2 regions of the Streptomyces sp. NBC_00377 genome follow, and region 2 is predicted to be linked to the other one. Evidence: riboswitches for the same ligand, from Rfam matches in the RefSeq annotation. Region 2 holds a riboswitch; the other holds the start of a gene.
What was found. Region 2 has a riboswitch for cobalamin ahead of OHS71_RS14455 (ribonucleoside-diphosphate reductase subunit alpha). Riboswitches for the same ligand answer to the same signal wherever they lie in the genome.
Positions count from the first base shown of each region.

Region 1: linked by a shared signal. The riboswitch ahead of OHS71_RS31410 (cobalamin biosynthesis protein) and the one ahead of OHS71_RS14455 (ribonucleoside-diphosphate reductase subunit alpha) in region 2 are both predicted to bind cobalamin.

Region 1 covers NZ_CP107958.1:7,075,400-7,081,253, reverse strand. The annotation lists gene OHS71_RS31420 (inorganic phosphate transporter) at 136-1,392, shown strand; gene OHS71_RS31415 (hypothetical protein) at 1,427-1,648, shown strand; cobalamin riboswitch at 1,795-1,934, shown strand; gene OHS71_RS31410 (cobalamin biosynthesis protein) at 2,036-3,022, shown strand; gene OHS71_RS31405 (cobyric acid synthase) at 3,019-4,563, shown strand; gene cobN (cobaltochelatase subunit CobN) at 4,560-5,854, shown strand, end outside.
Region 2 covers NZ_CP107958.1:3,234,244-3,240,097, forward strand. The annotation lists gene mctP (monocarboxylate uptake permease MctP) at 1-743, shown strand, start outside; gene OHS71_RS14450 (GNAT family N-acetyltransferase) at 1,341-1,847, shown strand; cobalamin riboswitch at 1,900-2,035, shown strand; gene OHS71_RS14455 (ribonucleoside-diphosphate reductase subunit alpha) at 2,160-4,526, shown strand; gene OHS71_RS14460 (ribonucleotide-diphosphate reductase subunit beta) at 4,526-5,551, shown strand; gene OHS71_RS14465 (hypothetical protein) at 5,464-5,706, opposite strand; gene OHS71_RS14470 (helix-turn-helix domain-containing protein) at 5,800-5,854, shown strand, end outside.

The sequences.
Region 1 (5,854 bases), 3.8 Mb from region 2:
GTCCCGCGCCGGGTGCCGGGGCGCTCCCGCCGACCCCCTCGCACGGACACCCGGACGCCCTGCTCAGTTCATCTTCCGTTCACCCAGATTGCCTACGGTCGACCTGCCAATGACTTCGAACGATTGCCTGGGTAAATGGAAAGCTTCTCGCTGATCCTCGCGATTGTGGTCGTAACCGCACTCGCGTTCGATTTCACGAACGGTTTCCACGACACCGCCAACGCGATGGCCACCACCATCTCGACCGGTGCACTCAAGCCCAAGGTCGCGGTGGCCATGTCCGCCGCGCTGAACCTTGTGGGCGCTTTCCTCTCGGTGGAGGTCGCCAACACGATCTCCAAGGGTCTCGTCGACGAGACCGGCATCCGTCCCGAGGTCATCTTCGCCGCCCTGGTCGGCGCGATCCTCTGGAACCTGCTGACCTGGCTGGTGGGCCTGCCCTCCAGTTCCTCGCACGCCCTGATGGGCGGTCTGATCGGCGCCACCATCGCCTCGGCCGGTACGGGCGCGGTGCACGGTGACGCCCTGGTCACCAAGGTGCTGATCCCGGCGATCGCGGCACCGATCGTCGCGGGAGTCGCGGCGATGCTCGCGACCCGCCTGTCCTACACCCTCGGCAAGAAGGCCGACGGCAAGGCGGCGGCCAAGGGCTACCGCACGGGCCAGATCGCCTCGGCCGGCCTGGTGTCCCTCGCGCACGGCACCAACGACGCGCAGAAGACGATGGGCATCATCACCCTGGCCCTGGTCGCCGGCGGCGCCGTGGCCCCCGACTCCGACCCGCCCACCTGGGTCATCCTCTCCGCCGGCATGGCCATCGCCCTCGGCACCTACCTCGGCGGCTGGCGCATCATCCGCACCATGGGCAAGGGCCTGACCGACCTCCAGCCGCAGCAGGGCTTCGCCGCCCAGACCAGCGCGGCCACGGTCATCCTGGCCTCCTCCCACCTCGGTTTCTCCCTCTCCACCACCCACTCGGTCTCCGGTGCGGTGATGGGCGCGGGACTGGGCCGCAAGGGCGGTGTGGTCCGCTGGTCGACGGCGACCCGCATGTTCGTCGCCTGGGGTCTGACGCTCCCGGCCGCGGCCCTGGTGGGCGCGCTCGCCGAGTCCGTCACCGACCTCGGCGACTGGGGCACGGCCGTCGTCGCGGTCTTCCTGATCGCCTCCAGCGCGGCCATCTGGAAGATCTCCCGGCGCGAGGTCGTCGACGCCTCGAACGTCAACGCGGCCGAGGAGCCGGCGGGCGTCATCACGACGGCGATCGCCGTCGTCACCCCGCCGCCCGTGGGCATCCTCGCCGAGGACCTCGCCACGGACCTGACGGCCACGATCCCCGGCCCCGCCGTCGAGCCCGCGACCCCCGCCGCTCCCCCGGCCGCGGCCGTCTGAGTCCGCGCACCCGGTACGAAGGAAGAGAAGCAGCATGAAGATCGACTGGGCAGCCCTGGGCTCCGTCTTCGGCGTCAGCCTCGTGGTCACCGTGGGCCTCGTGGCCCTGTTCACCCTCGGCGTCATGGGCCTGTCGCGGCAGGAACGGGCGACGGCCGAGGGCGGCTCGGCCACCCTCGCGGTGACCGGCGCGTACGCGTGCTTCGCGGCCTGCGCGGCGGCGGTGGCCTACGGGATCTCACTGATCGTCGCCTGACACATCACATCGACGAGCGAGGGGTGCGGGACGGATCACCGTCCCGCACCCCTCGTTCGTCGTGACCCGTTGCCTGTGACCCCGCCGATCGGGCCCGTGTGGGGTTCTGCACACTCTCCCCCCGCAGGTCAACAGCAAGTTGACGGCCCTTCCGGGCCCGTGGTGGACTGCCCGGGCCATGTACGGCGGCAGAAGAGGAAGCCGGTGTGAATCCGGCGCGGTCCCGCCACTGTCACCGGGGTAGAAACCCCCGGGAGCCAGGAACTCTCGCCGCCGGTCTCGTCGAACCAGGGCGTGGACACCCTGAGTGAGGACATATCGCCATGCTCGCTGGGCCGTTGAGGTACCCCGCAAGGTCGCTGCCCGACCGCACGGCCGGCTGAGCCGATGCGTGCCGATCGCCTCTACGCGTACGGCGCCGCCACCGGCCTTCTGGGCGACCTGCTGCTCGGCGATCCGCGCCGCGGGCATCCGGTCGCCGCGTTCGGGCGGGCCGCCGGCGCCGTGGAGCGGCTGCTGTGGCGTGACCACCGGGGATGGGGCGCCCTCCACGCCGTCGTCTGCGCCGGTGGGGCCGCGGGCCTGGGAGCCGTGGCCGAGAAGGCCGTACGGCGCTCCCCCGCCGCTTCCGTCGCTCTCGTCTCCGCCGCCGCCTGGGCCGTCGTCGGGGGCAGTTCCCTCGTCCGCGAGGCCCGGGCCGTCGGACGGGCCCTCGAGGCGGGGGATCTCGAGGCCGCCCGGGAGCGGCTGCCCCATCTGTGCGGACGTGACCCGCAGGCACTGGACGCCGACGGGATCGCCCGCGCGGTCGTGGAGTCCGTCGCCGAGAACACCTCCGACGCCGTCGTGGGTGCCCTGGTGTGGGGCGCCGTGGGCGGGGTGCCGGGGCTGCTGGGGTTCCGGGCCGTCAACACCCTGGACGCCATGGTCGGGCACCGCTCGCCGAGGTATCTGCGCTACGGGTGGGCCGCCGCCCGCCTCGACGACGTCGCCGGCTGGCCCGGAGCCCGGCTGACCGCCGCGCTCGCCGCCGTCGCCGGGGACGATCCGCGGGGCGCGCTGCGCGCCTGGCGTGCCGACGCCCGCCGGCATCCGAGTCCCAACGCGGGGCCGGTGGAGGCGTCCTTCGCGGGCGCCCTGGGAGTGCGGCTGGGCGGGACCCTGTCGTACGCCGGGCGGGTGGAACACCGGCCCGTCCTGAACGGGACCGCCGGGCGGCCCGTCGTCGTCCGCGACATCGAACGCGCCGCACGGCTCTCCCGCCGCGTCGGCCTGCTCGCGCTCGGCGTGACCGTCGCCGCGCGAGCGGTCACCCCACGCGTCGCCGCCACGCGCTCCGTCACGAAGGACCCATTGAAGGGCGGTACGTCATGAGCGGGGGTCCGGGCGGAGGTCTCCTCGTCGCCGGCACCACCTCCGACGCCGGCAAGAGCGTCGTCACGGCCGGTATCTGCCGGTGGCTGGTGCGGCAGGGGGTGAAGGTCGCACCGTTCAAGGCACAGAACATGTCCCTCAACTCGTTCGTGACGCGGGAGGGCGCCGAGATCGGGCGGGCGCAGGCCATGCAGGCGCAGGCCTGCCGGGTGGAGCCGACCGCGCTGATGAACCCCGTGCTGCTCAAGCCGGGCGGAGAGCAGAGCAGCCAGGTCGTGCTGCTCGGCAAGCCGGTGGGCGAGATGAGCGCCCGTGGCTACCACGGCGGGCGGCAGCAACGGCTCCTCGGAACCGTTCTCGACTGCCTCGCCGAGTTGCGGGGCACGTATGACGCGGTGATCTGTGAGGGGGCGGGCAGTCCGGCCGAGATCAACCTGCGGCGGACCGACATCGTGAACATGGGGATCGCGCGCGGCGCGCGGCTGCCCGTGCTCGTCGTCGGCGACATCGACCGCGGGGGCGTCTTCGCCTCCTTCTTCGGGACCGTCGCCCTGCTCTCGCCCGAGGACCAGGAGCTGGTCGCCGGGTTCCTGGTCAACAAGTTCCGGGGGGACGTCTCCCTGCTGGAGCCGGGCCTGGACATGCTGCACGGGCTCACCGGCCGGCGGACCTACGGCGTACTGCCGTTCCGGCACGGGCTGGGGATCGACGAGGAGGACGGCCTGAGGGTGTCGCTGCGGGGGACCGTGCGGGAGTCGAACACCGCCCCGCCCGTCGGTGAGGACGTGCTGCGGGTCGCCGTCTGCGCGGTGCCGCTCATGTCCAACTTCACGGACGTGGACGCGCTGGCCGCCGAACCCGGCGTGGTCGTGCGGTTCGTGGACCGGCCGGAGGAACTGGCCGACGCGGACCTGGTGGTGATCCCGGGGACCCGGGGCACCGTGCGCGCCCTGGAGTGGCTCCGCGAGCGGGGGCTGGCCGAGGCCGTCCTGCGCAGGGTCGCCGAGCAGCGGCCCGTCCTCGGCATCTGCGGGGGTTTCCAGATCCTCGGCGAGCACATCGAGGACGAGGTCGAGAGCCGGCTCGGACAGGTGGAGGGCCTCGGAGTCCTGCCGGTCCGGGTGCGGTTCGCCCGCGAGAAGACCCTCACCCGGCCGGTCGGGGAAGCCCTCGGCGAGCGGGTCGAGGGGTACGAGATCCATCACGGGGTCGCCGACGTCACCGGCGGGGAGCCGTTCCTCTCCGACGGCCGCGGGCAGGCCCTGGACGGCTGCCGGGTCGGGCAGACCTGGGGCACGCACTGGCACGGCTCACTGGAGTCGGACGGATTCCGGCGGGCCTTCCTGCGCGAGGTGGCGGCCGCCGCGGGCCGTCGTTTCGTGCCCGCCGCCGACACCTCGTTCGCCGCGCTGCGCGAGGAGCAGCTCGACCGGCTCGGCGACCTGATCGAACAGCACGCGGACACCGACGCGCTCTGGCGGCTCATCGAGTCGGGCGCGCCACAAGGACTGCCTTTCATTCCACCGGGAGCGCCCGCATGAGCACAGTGTTGTTGTTGTCGACCGCCGACACCGATCTGCTGGCGGCGAGGGCCGCCACCGGTGCCTCGTACCGGATCGGCAACCCGACCCGGGTGGACGTCGCCGCGGAACTCCCCGCGCTCCTCGACGGCGCGGACATCGCGGTCGTCCGGCTGCTCGGCGGCAAGCGCGCCTGGGAGGACGGGCTCGCCGCGCTCAGGGCGTCCGGCGTGCCGACCGTGCTGCTGGGCGGCGAGACCGTGCCCGACGCGGAGCTGATGGCCGAGTCGTCGGCGCCCGCCGGTGTGGTGGCGGAGGCGCTGCGCTATCTCGTGGAGGGCGGCCCGGCCAACCTGACCGAACTGGCGCGCTTCCTCTCCGACACCGTGCTGCTGACCGGCGAGGGGTTCGTCGAGCCGCGGAAGATGCCCGAGTACGGCGTCCACGGCGAGCGTCCCTTCGTGGAAGGCCGGCCGACCGTCGGGGTGCTCTTCTACCGGGCGCACGAACTGAGCGGCAACACCGCGTTCGTGGACACGCTGTGCGACGCCGTCGAGGCGCGCGGTGCCAACGCCCTGCCCGTGTACTGCGGTTCGCTGCGCGGTGCGGACCCGGGGCTGTACGAGATCCTCGGGCGGACCGACACCCTCGTCGCCACCGTCCTGGCCGCCGGCGGCACGCACGCCTCGCATGCCTCGGCGGGCGGGGACGAGGAGGCCTGGGACATCGGCGCTCTCGCCGACCTCGACGTCCCCGTCCTGCAAGGGCTCTGCCTCACCTCGTCGAAGAGCGCGTGGGAGGCGTCCGACGCCGCCCTCTCCCCCATGGACGCGGCGATGCAGGTCGCGATCCCGGAGTTCGACGGGCGGATCATCACGGTCCCCTTCTCCTTCAAGGAGCAGGGCCCGGACGACGTCCCGGTGTACATCGCCGACCCCGAGCGGGCCGGACGCGTCGCCGGGATCGCCGTCCGGCACGCCCGGCTGAGGCACAAGCCGAACAGCGAGAAGAAACTCGCGCTCGTCTTCACCGCCTACCCGACCAAGCACTCGCGGGTCGGCAACGCGGTCGGCCTCGACACCCCGGCCTCGGCGGTGCGGGTCCTCGACGCGCTGCGGGACGCGGGCTACGGCGTCAGCGGGCACCCCGACGACGGCGACGAGCTGATCCACCGGCTGATCAACGCCGGTGGTCACGACGTCGAATGGCTCACCGAGGAGCAGCTGGCCGCCGCGCCCGCGCGGGTGCCGCTGGCCGACTACCGGGCGTGGTTCGACAAGCTCGACCCCGCGCTGCGCGACGGCATGCTCCA
Region 2 (5,854 bases):
CGCTGTACTCCCTGATGCTGGGCCTGCTCGCACTGCTCGGCTTCATGGCGATCGCCGCCGGGGTCAAGGTCACCAACGGGCAGCTGGCGATCCCGCAGCTGTTCGAGGACATGTTCCCGTCGTGGTTCGCCGGGGTGGCGTTCGCCGCCATCGGCATCGGCGCGCTCGTGCCCGCGGCCATCATGTCGATCGCGGCCGCGAACCTCTTCACCCGCAACATCTACAAGGACTTCATCAAGCCGGACGCGACGCCCGCGCAGGAGACCAAGGTCTCCAAGCTGGTCTCGCTCCTGGTGAAGGTGGGCGCCCTGGTCTTCGTCCTCACCATGGACAAGACGGTGGCCATCAACTTCCAGCTGCTGGGCGGCATCTGGATCCTCCAGACGTTCCCGGCCCTGGTCGGCGGCCTGTTCACCCGCTGGTTCCACCGCTGGGCCCTGCTCGCCGGCTGGGCGGTCGGCATGGTCTACGGCACCTTCGCCGCGTACGGCGTCGCCTCCCCGACCCAGAAGCACTTCGGCGGCTCGTCCAAGGAGATCCCGGGCATCGGCGAGATCGGCTACATCGGTCTCACCGCGTTCGTGATCAACGTCGTCGTCACGGTGGTGCTCACCTTCGTCCTGAAGGCCGCCAAGGCCCCCGAGGGCATCGACGAGACCAAGCCGGAGGACTACACGGCGGACGCCGGCGACCCGGGCGTACAGGTGGAACTGCCACCGGCGACGGCGGGCACGTCCCACTAGGGCGTGTCCGACAATTCGCGTCGGATCAGCGCGCGGCGTCCGGTGCGGTGCATCGCAAGGCGGAGGATCGCCCGCGTACCGGATGTACTCGGGTGATCCGACAACGCAGCGTGGGGGCACCCCCCCGGCCGAAGGCCGGGGGAGTGCCGTGCCGGGCACCGCGCGCCCGGCGGGAAGTGTCGGACACGCCCCAGGCACCCGAGGCCGGCCGGACACCGTTCTGGTCCCGCGTCCGTCTGGCCATCGCGTCCCAGAAGCGGTCCAGTTCGCCGACCCGCATGCCGACCCGGTGCGGGGTCTTCCGGCGCAGCCCCCGGGGCAGCCAGCGCCGGACGCTGCTGGGCAGCAAGGCCTGCTGCTGACGGCAGAACGGCTCGCGGATCTCTCCCCGGGGCACACCGCCCCGGGGAGGGTACGGGCAGAGCTGGAACTTGCAGTCGGGCAGACAGGTCGTGCCCGGTGCGGGCGGGACGACGTGGTCGTTGCGGCCGCCCAGGTACGTGTGCGGGTGCCGTGGACGCCGGTTGGCCGCGTACTTGAAGCCGCCTCCATGGAACCACTCCCTCCGCAACCCGGGCGTCCGGCACACTCGGGGCCATGGACATCGTGATACGGCAGGCCGAGCCCGGCGAGTACGGGGTCCTCGGCGACCTCACCGCTCGTGCCTACCTCGACGACGGCCTGCTGGACTTCGGGGAGAGCGACGGGTATCTGCACGAGCTGAGGGACGTGGCGAAGCGGGTCGCCGCCGCCGAGGTTCTGGTGGCGGTGGACGGCGGGCGTCTTCTGGGCGGGGTCACGTTCGTTCCCGGTCCCGGTCCGATGGCCGACCTCGCGCGTCCCGGCGAGGCGGAGATCAGGATGCTCGCGGTCGGGCGGGCGGCGCGCGGCCGTGGGGCCGGCGAGGCCATGGTCCGCGCCTGCGTCGGGCGCGCCCGGGCCATGGAGGGCTGTACGGCCGTCGTCCTGTCGACCCAGCGCGCGATGCACGCCGCCCACCGCCTCTACGAACGCCTCGGTTTCGTCCGCACACCCGAGCGGGACTGGCGTCCCCTGCCGCACCTGGACGACATCACTCTCCTCGCCTACAAGTTGACGCTCTGAAACCACCGCGACACAACATCTGGGGGTGGCATGACGGGTGGGCACAAGATGTATGCTCATGCTCGCTGTCGCCGCAGGGGAATCCGGTGCGAATCCGGAACTGTCCCGCAACGGTGTACTCGCGTGCATCCATACCCATATGCGCACGCCTGTTCAGTCCGAGGTCCTGCCGACAGCGCGCCCGGCCGTCCGGTCCGGGTGCCCTGACGTCCGGGTCTCGCGGAGTGGGCCGGTGGACGCGACGCCCCCGCGCGCTCGTGTGCTGCCCCCTGCCCTGCGCCAGGCCCACCGCCGAGCGAGGGAGAGCCCCACGTGACCATCGCGCCAGCCGATCCGGTTCCGGTCACCGAGCCGGAGACCGACGGTCCCGGTACCGCGTTGCTGCGGACCCTGACCGAGCTGACCGCCGACCTGCCCGACGCCGACCCCGGCCGGGTCGCCGCCGTGGCCCTGCGCGGCCGGTCGGCACGGGCTGCCTCCGAGATCACCGCGGAGCTGCGCGAGCTGGCCACGGAGGGGGCGGCGGGTCTGATCTCCGAGGATCCCGCCTACTCGAAGCTGGCCGCCCGGCTGCTGACGATCAGCATCGCCGCGGAGGCGGCCTCCCAGGGCGTCACGTCGTTCACGGGATCGGTCGCCGTGGGCCACCGCGAGGGTCTGATCGCCGACCGCACCGCCGAGTTCGTGCGCGTCCACGCGGTCCGTCTCGACGCGCTGATCGACGAGCGGGCCGACGACCGCTTCGGCTACTTCGGGCTCCGCACGCTGCACAGCCGCTACCTCCTGCGGCACCCGATCACCCGCAAGGTCGTCGAGACGCCCCAGCACTTCCTGCTGCGCGTCGCCTGCGGCCTCGCCGAGGACGACACCCCCCGCTCGGTGGACGAGGTCGCCGCGCTCTACGGGCTGATGAGCCGCCTGGACTACCTCCCGTCCTCCCCCACGCTCTTCAACTCCGGCACCCGGCACCCCCAGATGTCGTCCTGCTACCTCCTCGACTCCCCGCTGGACGAGCTGGACTCCATCTACAACCGCTACCACCAGGTGGCCCGGCTGTCGAAGCACGCCGGCGGCATCGGGCTGTCGTACTCGCGGATCCGTTCCCGCGGTTCGCTGATCCGCGGCACCAACGGGCACTCCAACGGCATCGTCCCGTTCCTGAAGACGCTGGACGCCTCGGTCGCCGCGGTCAACCAGGGCGGCCGGCGCAAGGGCGCGGCCGCGGTCTACCTGGAGACCTGGCACTCCGACATCGAGGAGTTCCTGGAGCTGCGGGACAACACCGGTGAGGACGCCCGCCGCACGCACAACCTGAACCTCGCGCACTGGATCCCGGACGAGTTCATGCGCCGGGTCGACGCCGACGGGCCGTGGTCGCTGTTCTCCCCGGCCGACGTGCCGGAGCTGGTCGACCTGTGGGGCGAGGAGTTCGACGCGGCCTACCGGTCGGCCGAGGCGAAGGGGCTGGCGAAGAAGAGCATCCCCGCCCGTGACCTCTACGGCCGCATGATGCGCACCCTGGCGCAGACCGGCAACGGCTGGATGACCTTCAAGGACGCGGCCAACCGCACCGCCAACCAGACCGCCGAGCCGGGCCATGTCGTCCACTCCTCCAACCTGTGCACGGAGATCCTGGAGGTCACGGACGACGGCGAGACAGCGGTCTGCAACCTGGGTTCGGTGAACCTGGGCGCGTTCGTCGACACGGCGGCCGGCGCGATCGACTGGGAGCGGCTGGACGAGGCCGTCCGCACGGCCGTCACCTTCCTCGACCGGGTCGTCGACATCAACTTCTACCCGACCGAGCAGGCGGGCCGCTCCAACGCCCGCTGGCGGCCGGTCGGTCTGGGTGCGATGGGTCTCCAGGACGTCTTCTTCAAACTGCGCCTCCCCTTCGGCTCGCCCGAGGCCAAGGCCCTCTCCACCCGTATCGCCGAGCGCGTCATGCTCGCCGCGTACGAGGCGTCCGCCGGCCTGGCCGAGCGCAACGGCCCGCTGCCGGCCTGGGAGAAGACCCGCACAGCCAGGGGCGTGCTGCACCCGGACCACTACGGCGTCGAGTTCACCTGGCCCGAGCGCTGGGCGGCCCTGCGCGAGCGGATCGCGCGGACCGGCCTGCGCAACTCCCTGCTCCTCGCCATCGCGCCCACCGCGACCATCGCGTCCATCGCGGGCGTGTACGAGTGCATCGAGCCGCAGGTGTCCAACCTGTTCAAGCGCGAGACGCTGTCCGGCGAGTTCCTCCAGGTCAACTCCTACCTGGTGAACGACCTCAAGGAGCTCGGCGTCTGGGACGCCCGGACCCGCGAGGCGCTGCGCGAATCCAGTGGCTCGGTGCAGGACTTCGCGTGGATCCCGGACGACGTCCGTGCGCTGTACCGCACGGCGTGGGAGATCCCGCAGCGCGCCCTGATCGACATGGCCGCCGCCCGCACCCCGTATCTGGACCAGGCCCAGTCCCTGAACCTGTTCCTGGAGACGCCGACCATCGGCAAGCTCTCCTCGATGTACGCGTACGCCTGGAAGTCGGGTCTGAAGACGACGTACTACCTGCGTTCCCGTCCGGCGACCCGTATCGCCCGCGCGGCCCGGGCCACCGTCCCCCTTCAGCAGGTGACCGAGGCCGACGCCGTCGCCTGCTCCCTTGAGAACCCCGAGTCCTGCGAGGCCTGCCAGTAATGACCACCGCACCTGAGAAGAGCGAGAAGAACCTTCTCGACCCGGGCTTCGAGCTGACCCTGCGCCCCATGCGCTATCCGGACTTCTACGAGCGGTACCGGGACGCCATCAAGAACACCTGGACCGTCGAGGAGGTCGACCTCCACTCGGACGTCGCCGACCTGGCGAAGCTGTCCGAGGGCGAGCAGCACATGATCGGCCGGCTGGTCGCGTTCTTCGCGACGGGCGACTCGATCGTGGCGAACAACCTCGTGCTCACGCTGTACAAGCACATCAACTCCCCCGAGGCGCGCCTCTACCTGTCGAGGCAGCTGTTCGAGGAGGCCGTCCACGTCCAGTTCTATCTGACGCTCCTGGACACCTACCTCCCCGATCCGGAGGACCGTTCCGCCGCCTTCGCCGCCGTGGAGAACATCCCGTCCATCCGCGAGAAGGCCGAGTTCTGCTTCAAGTGGATCAACGAGGTCGAGAAGCTGGACCGGCTGGAGAGCAAGGCCGACCGCCGCCGCTTCCTGCTCAACCTGATCTGCTTCGCCGCGTGCATCGAGGGCCTGTTCTTCTACGGCGCCTTCGCGTACGTCTACTGGTTCCGCAGCCGGGGTCTGCTGCACGGCCTCGCCACGGGCACCAACTGGGTGTTCCGTGACGAGACGATGCACATGAGCTTCGCCTTCGAGGTGGTCGACACCGTCCGCAAGGAGGAGCCGGACCTCTTCGACGACCGGCTCCAGGAGGAGGTGACGGCCATGCTGCGGGAGGCCGTGGAGGCCGAGCTCCAGTTCGGGCGCGACCTGTGCGGCGAGGGGCTGCCGGGCATGAACACCGACTCGATGCGGCAGTACCTCGAATGCGTCGCCGACCAGCGGCTGTCGCGGCTCGGGTTCGCCCCGGTGTACGGCTCGGAGAACCCCTTCTCCTTCATGGAGCTCCAGGGCGTTCAGGAGCTGACCAACTTCTTCGAGCGCCGGGCATCGGCGTACCAGGTCGCGGTGGAGGGCACCGTGGACCTGGACGAGGACTTCTGAGGCGCCCTCTCGCCCCGGGCCTCCTGGGCCTCCCTGATCTGCCGGTCGGCGCGCCGGTCGCGCACGATGCCGAGCACGGACGGGAGGACCAGGAGGACGAGGATCCCGAGGACCATGGACATTCCGATGAGGCCTTCGATCTGGTTCGTGTTCATGGACACCACTCTCCTGCCGGACACTCCTGACCGTCAGTGGCAGGACTGCCGCACACCTTCAAATTCCTGCCACTTCGGGTGCACACTGGCAGCATGCTGAAGAACGTGGCGGCCGTCCTCCTCGACGGCGTGCATCCCTTCGAACTCG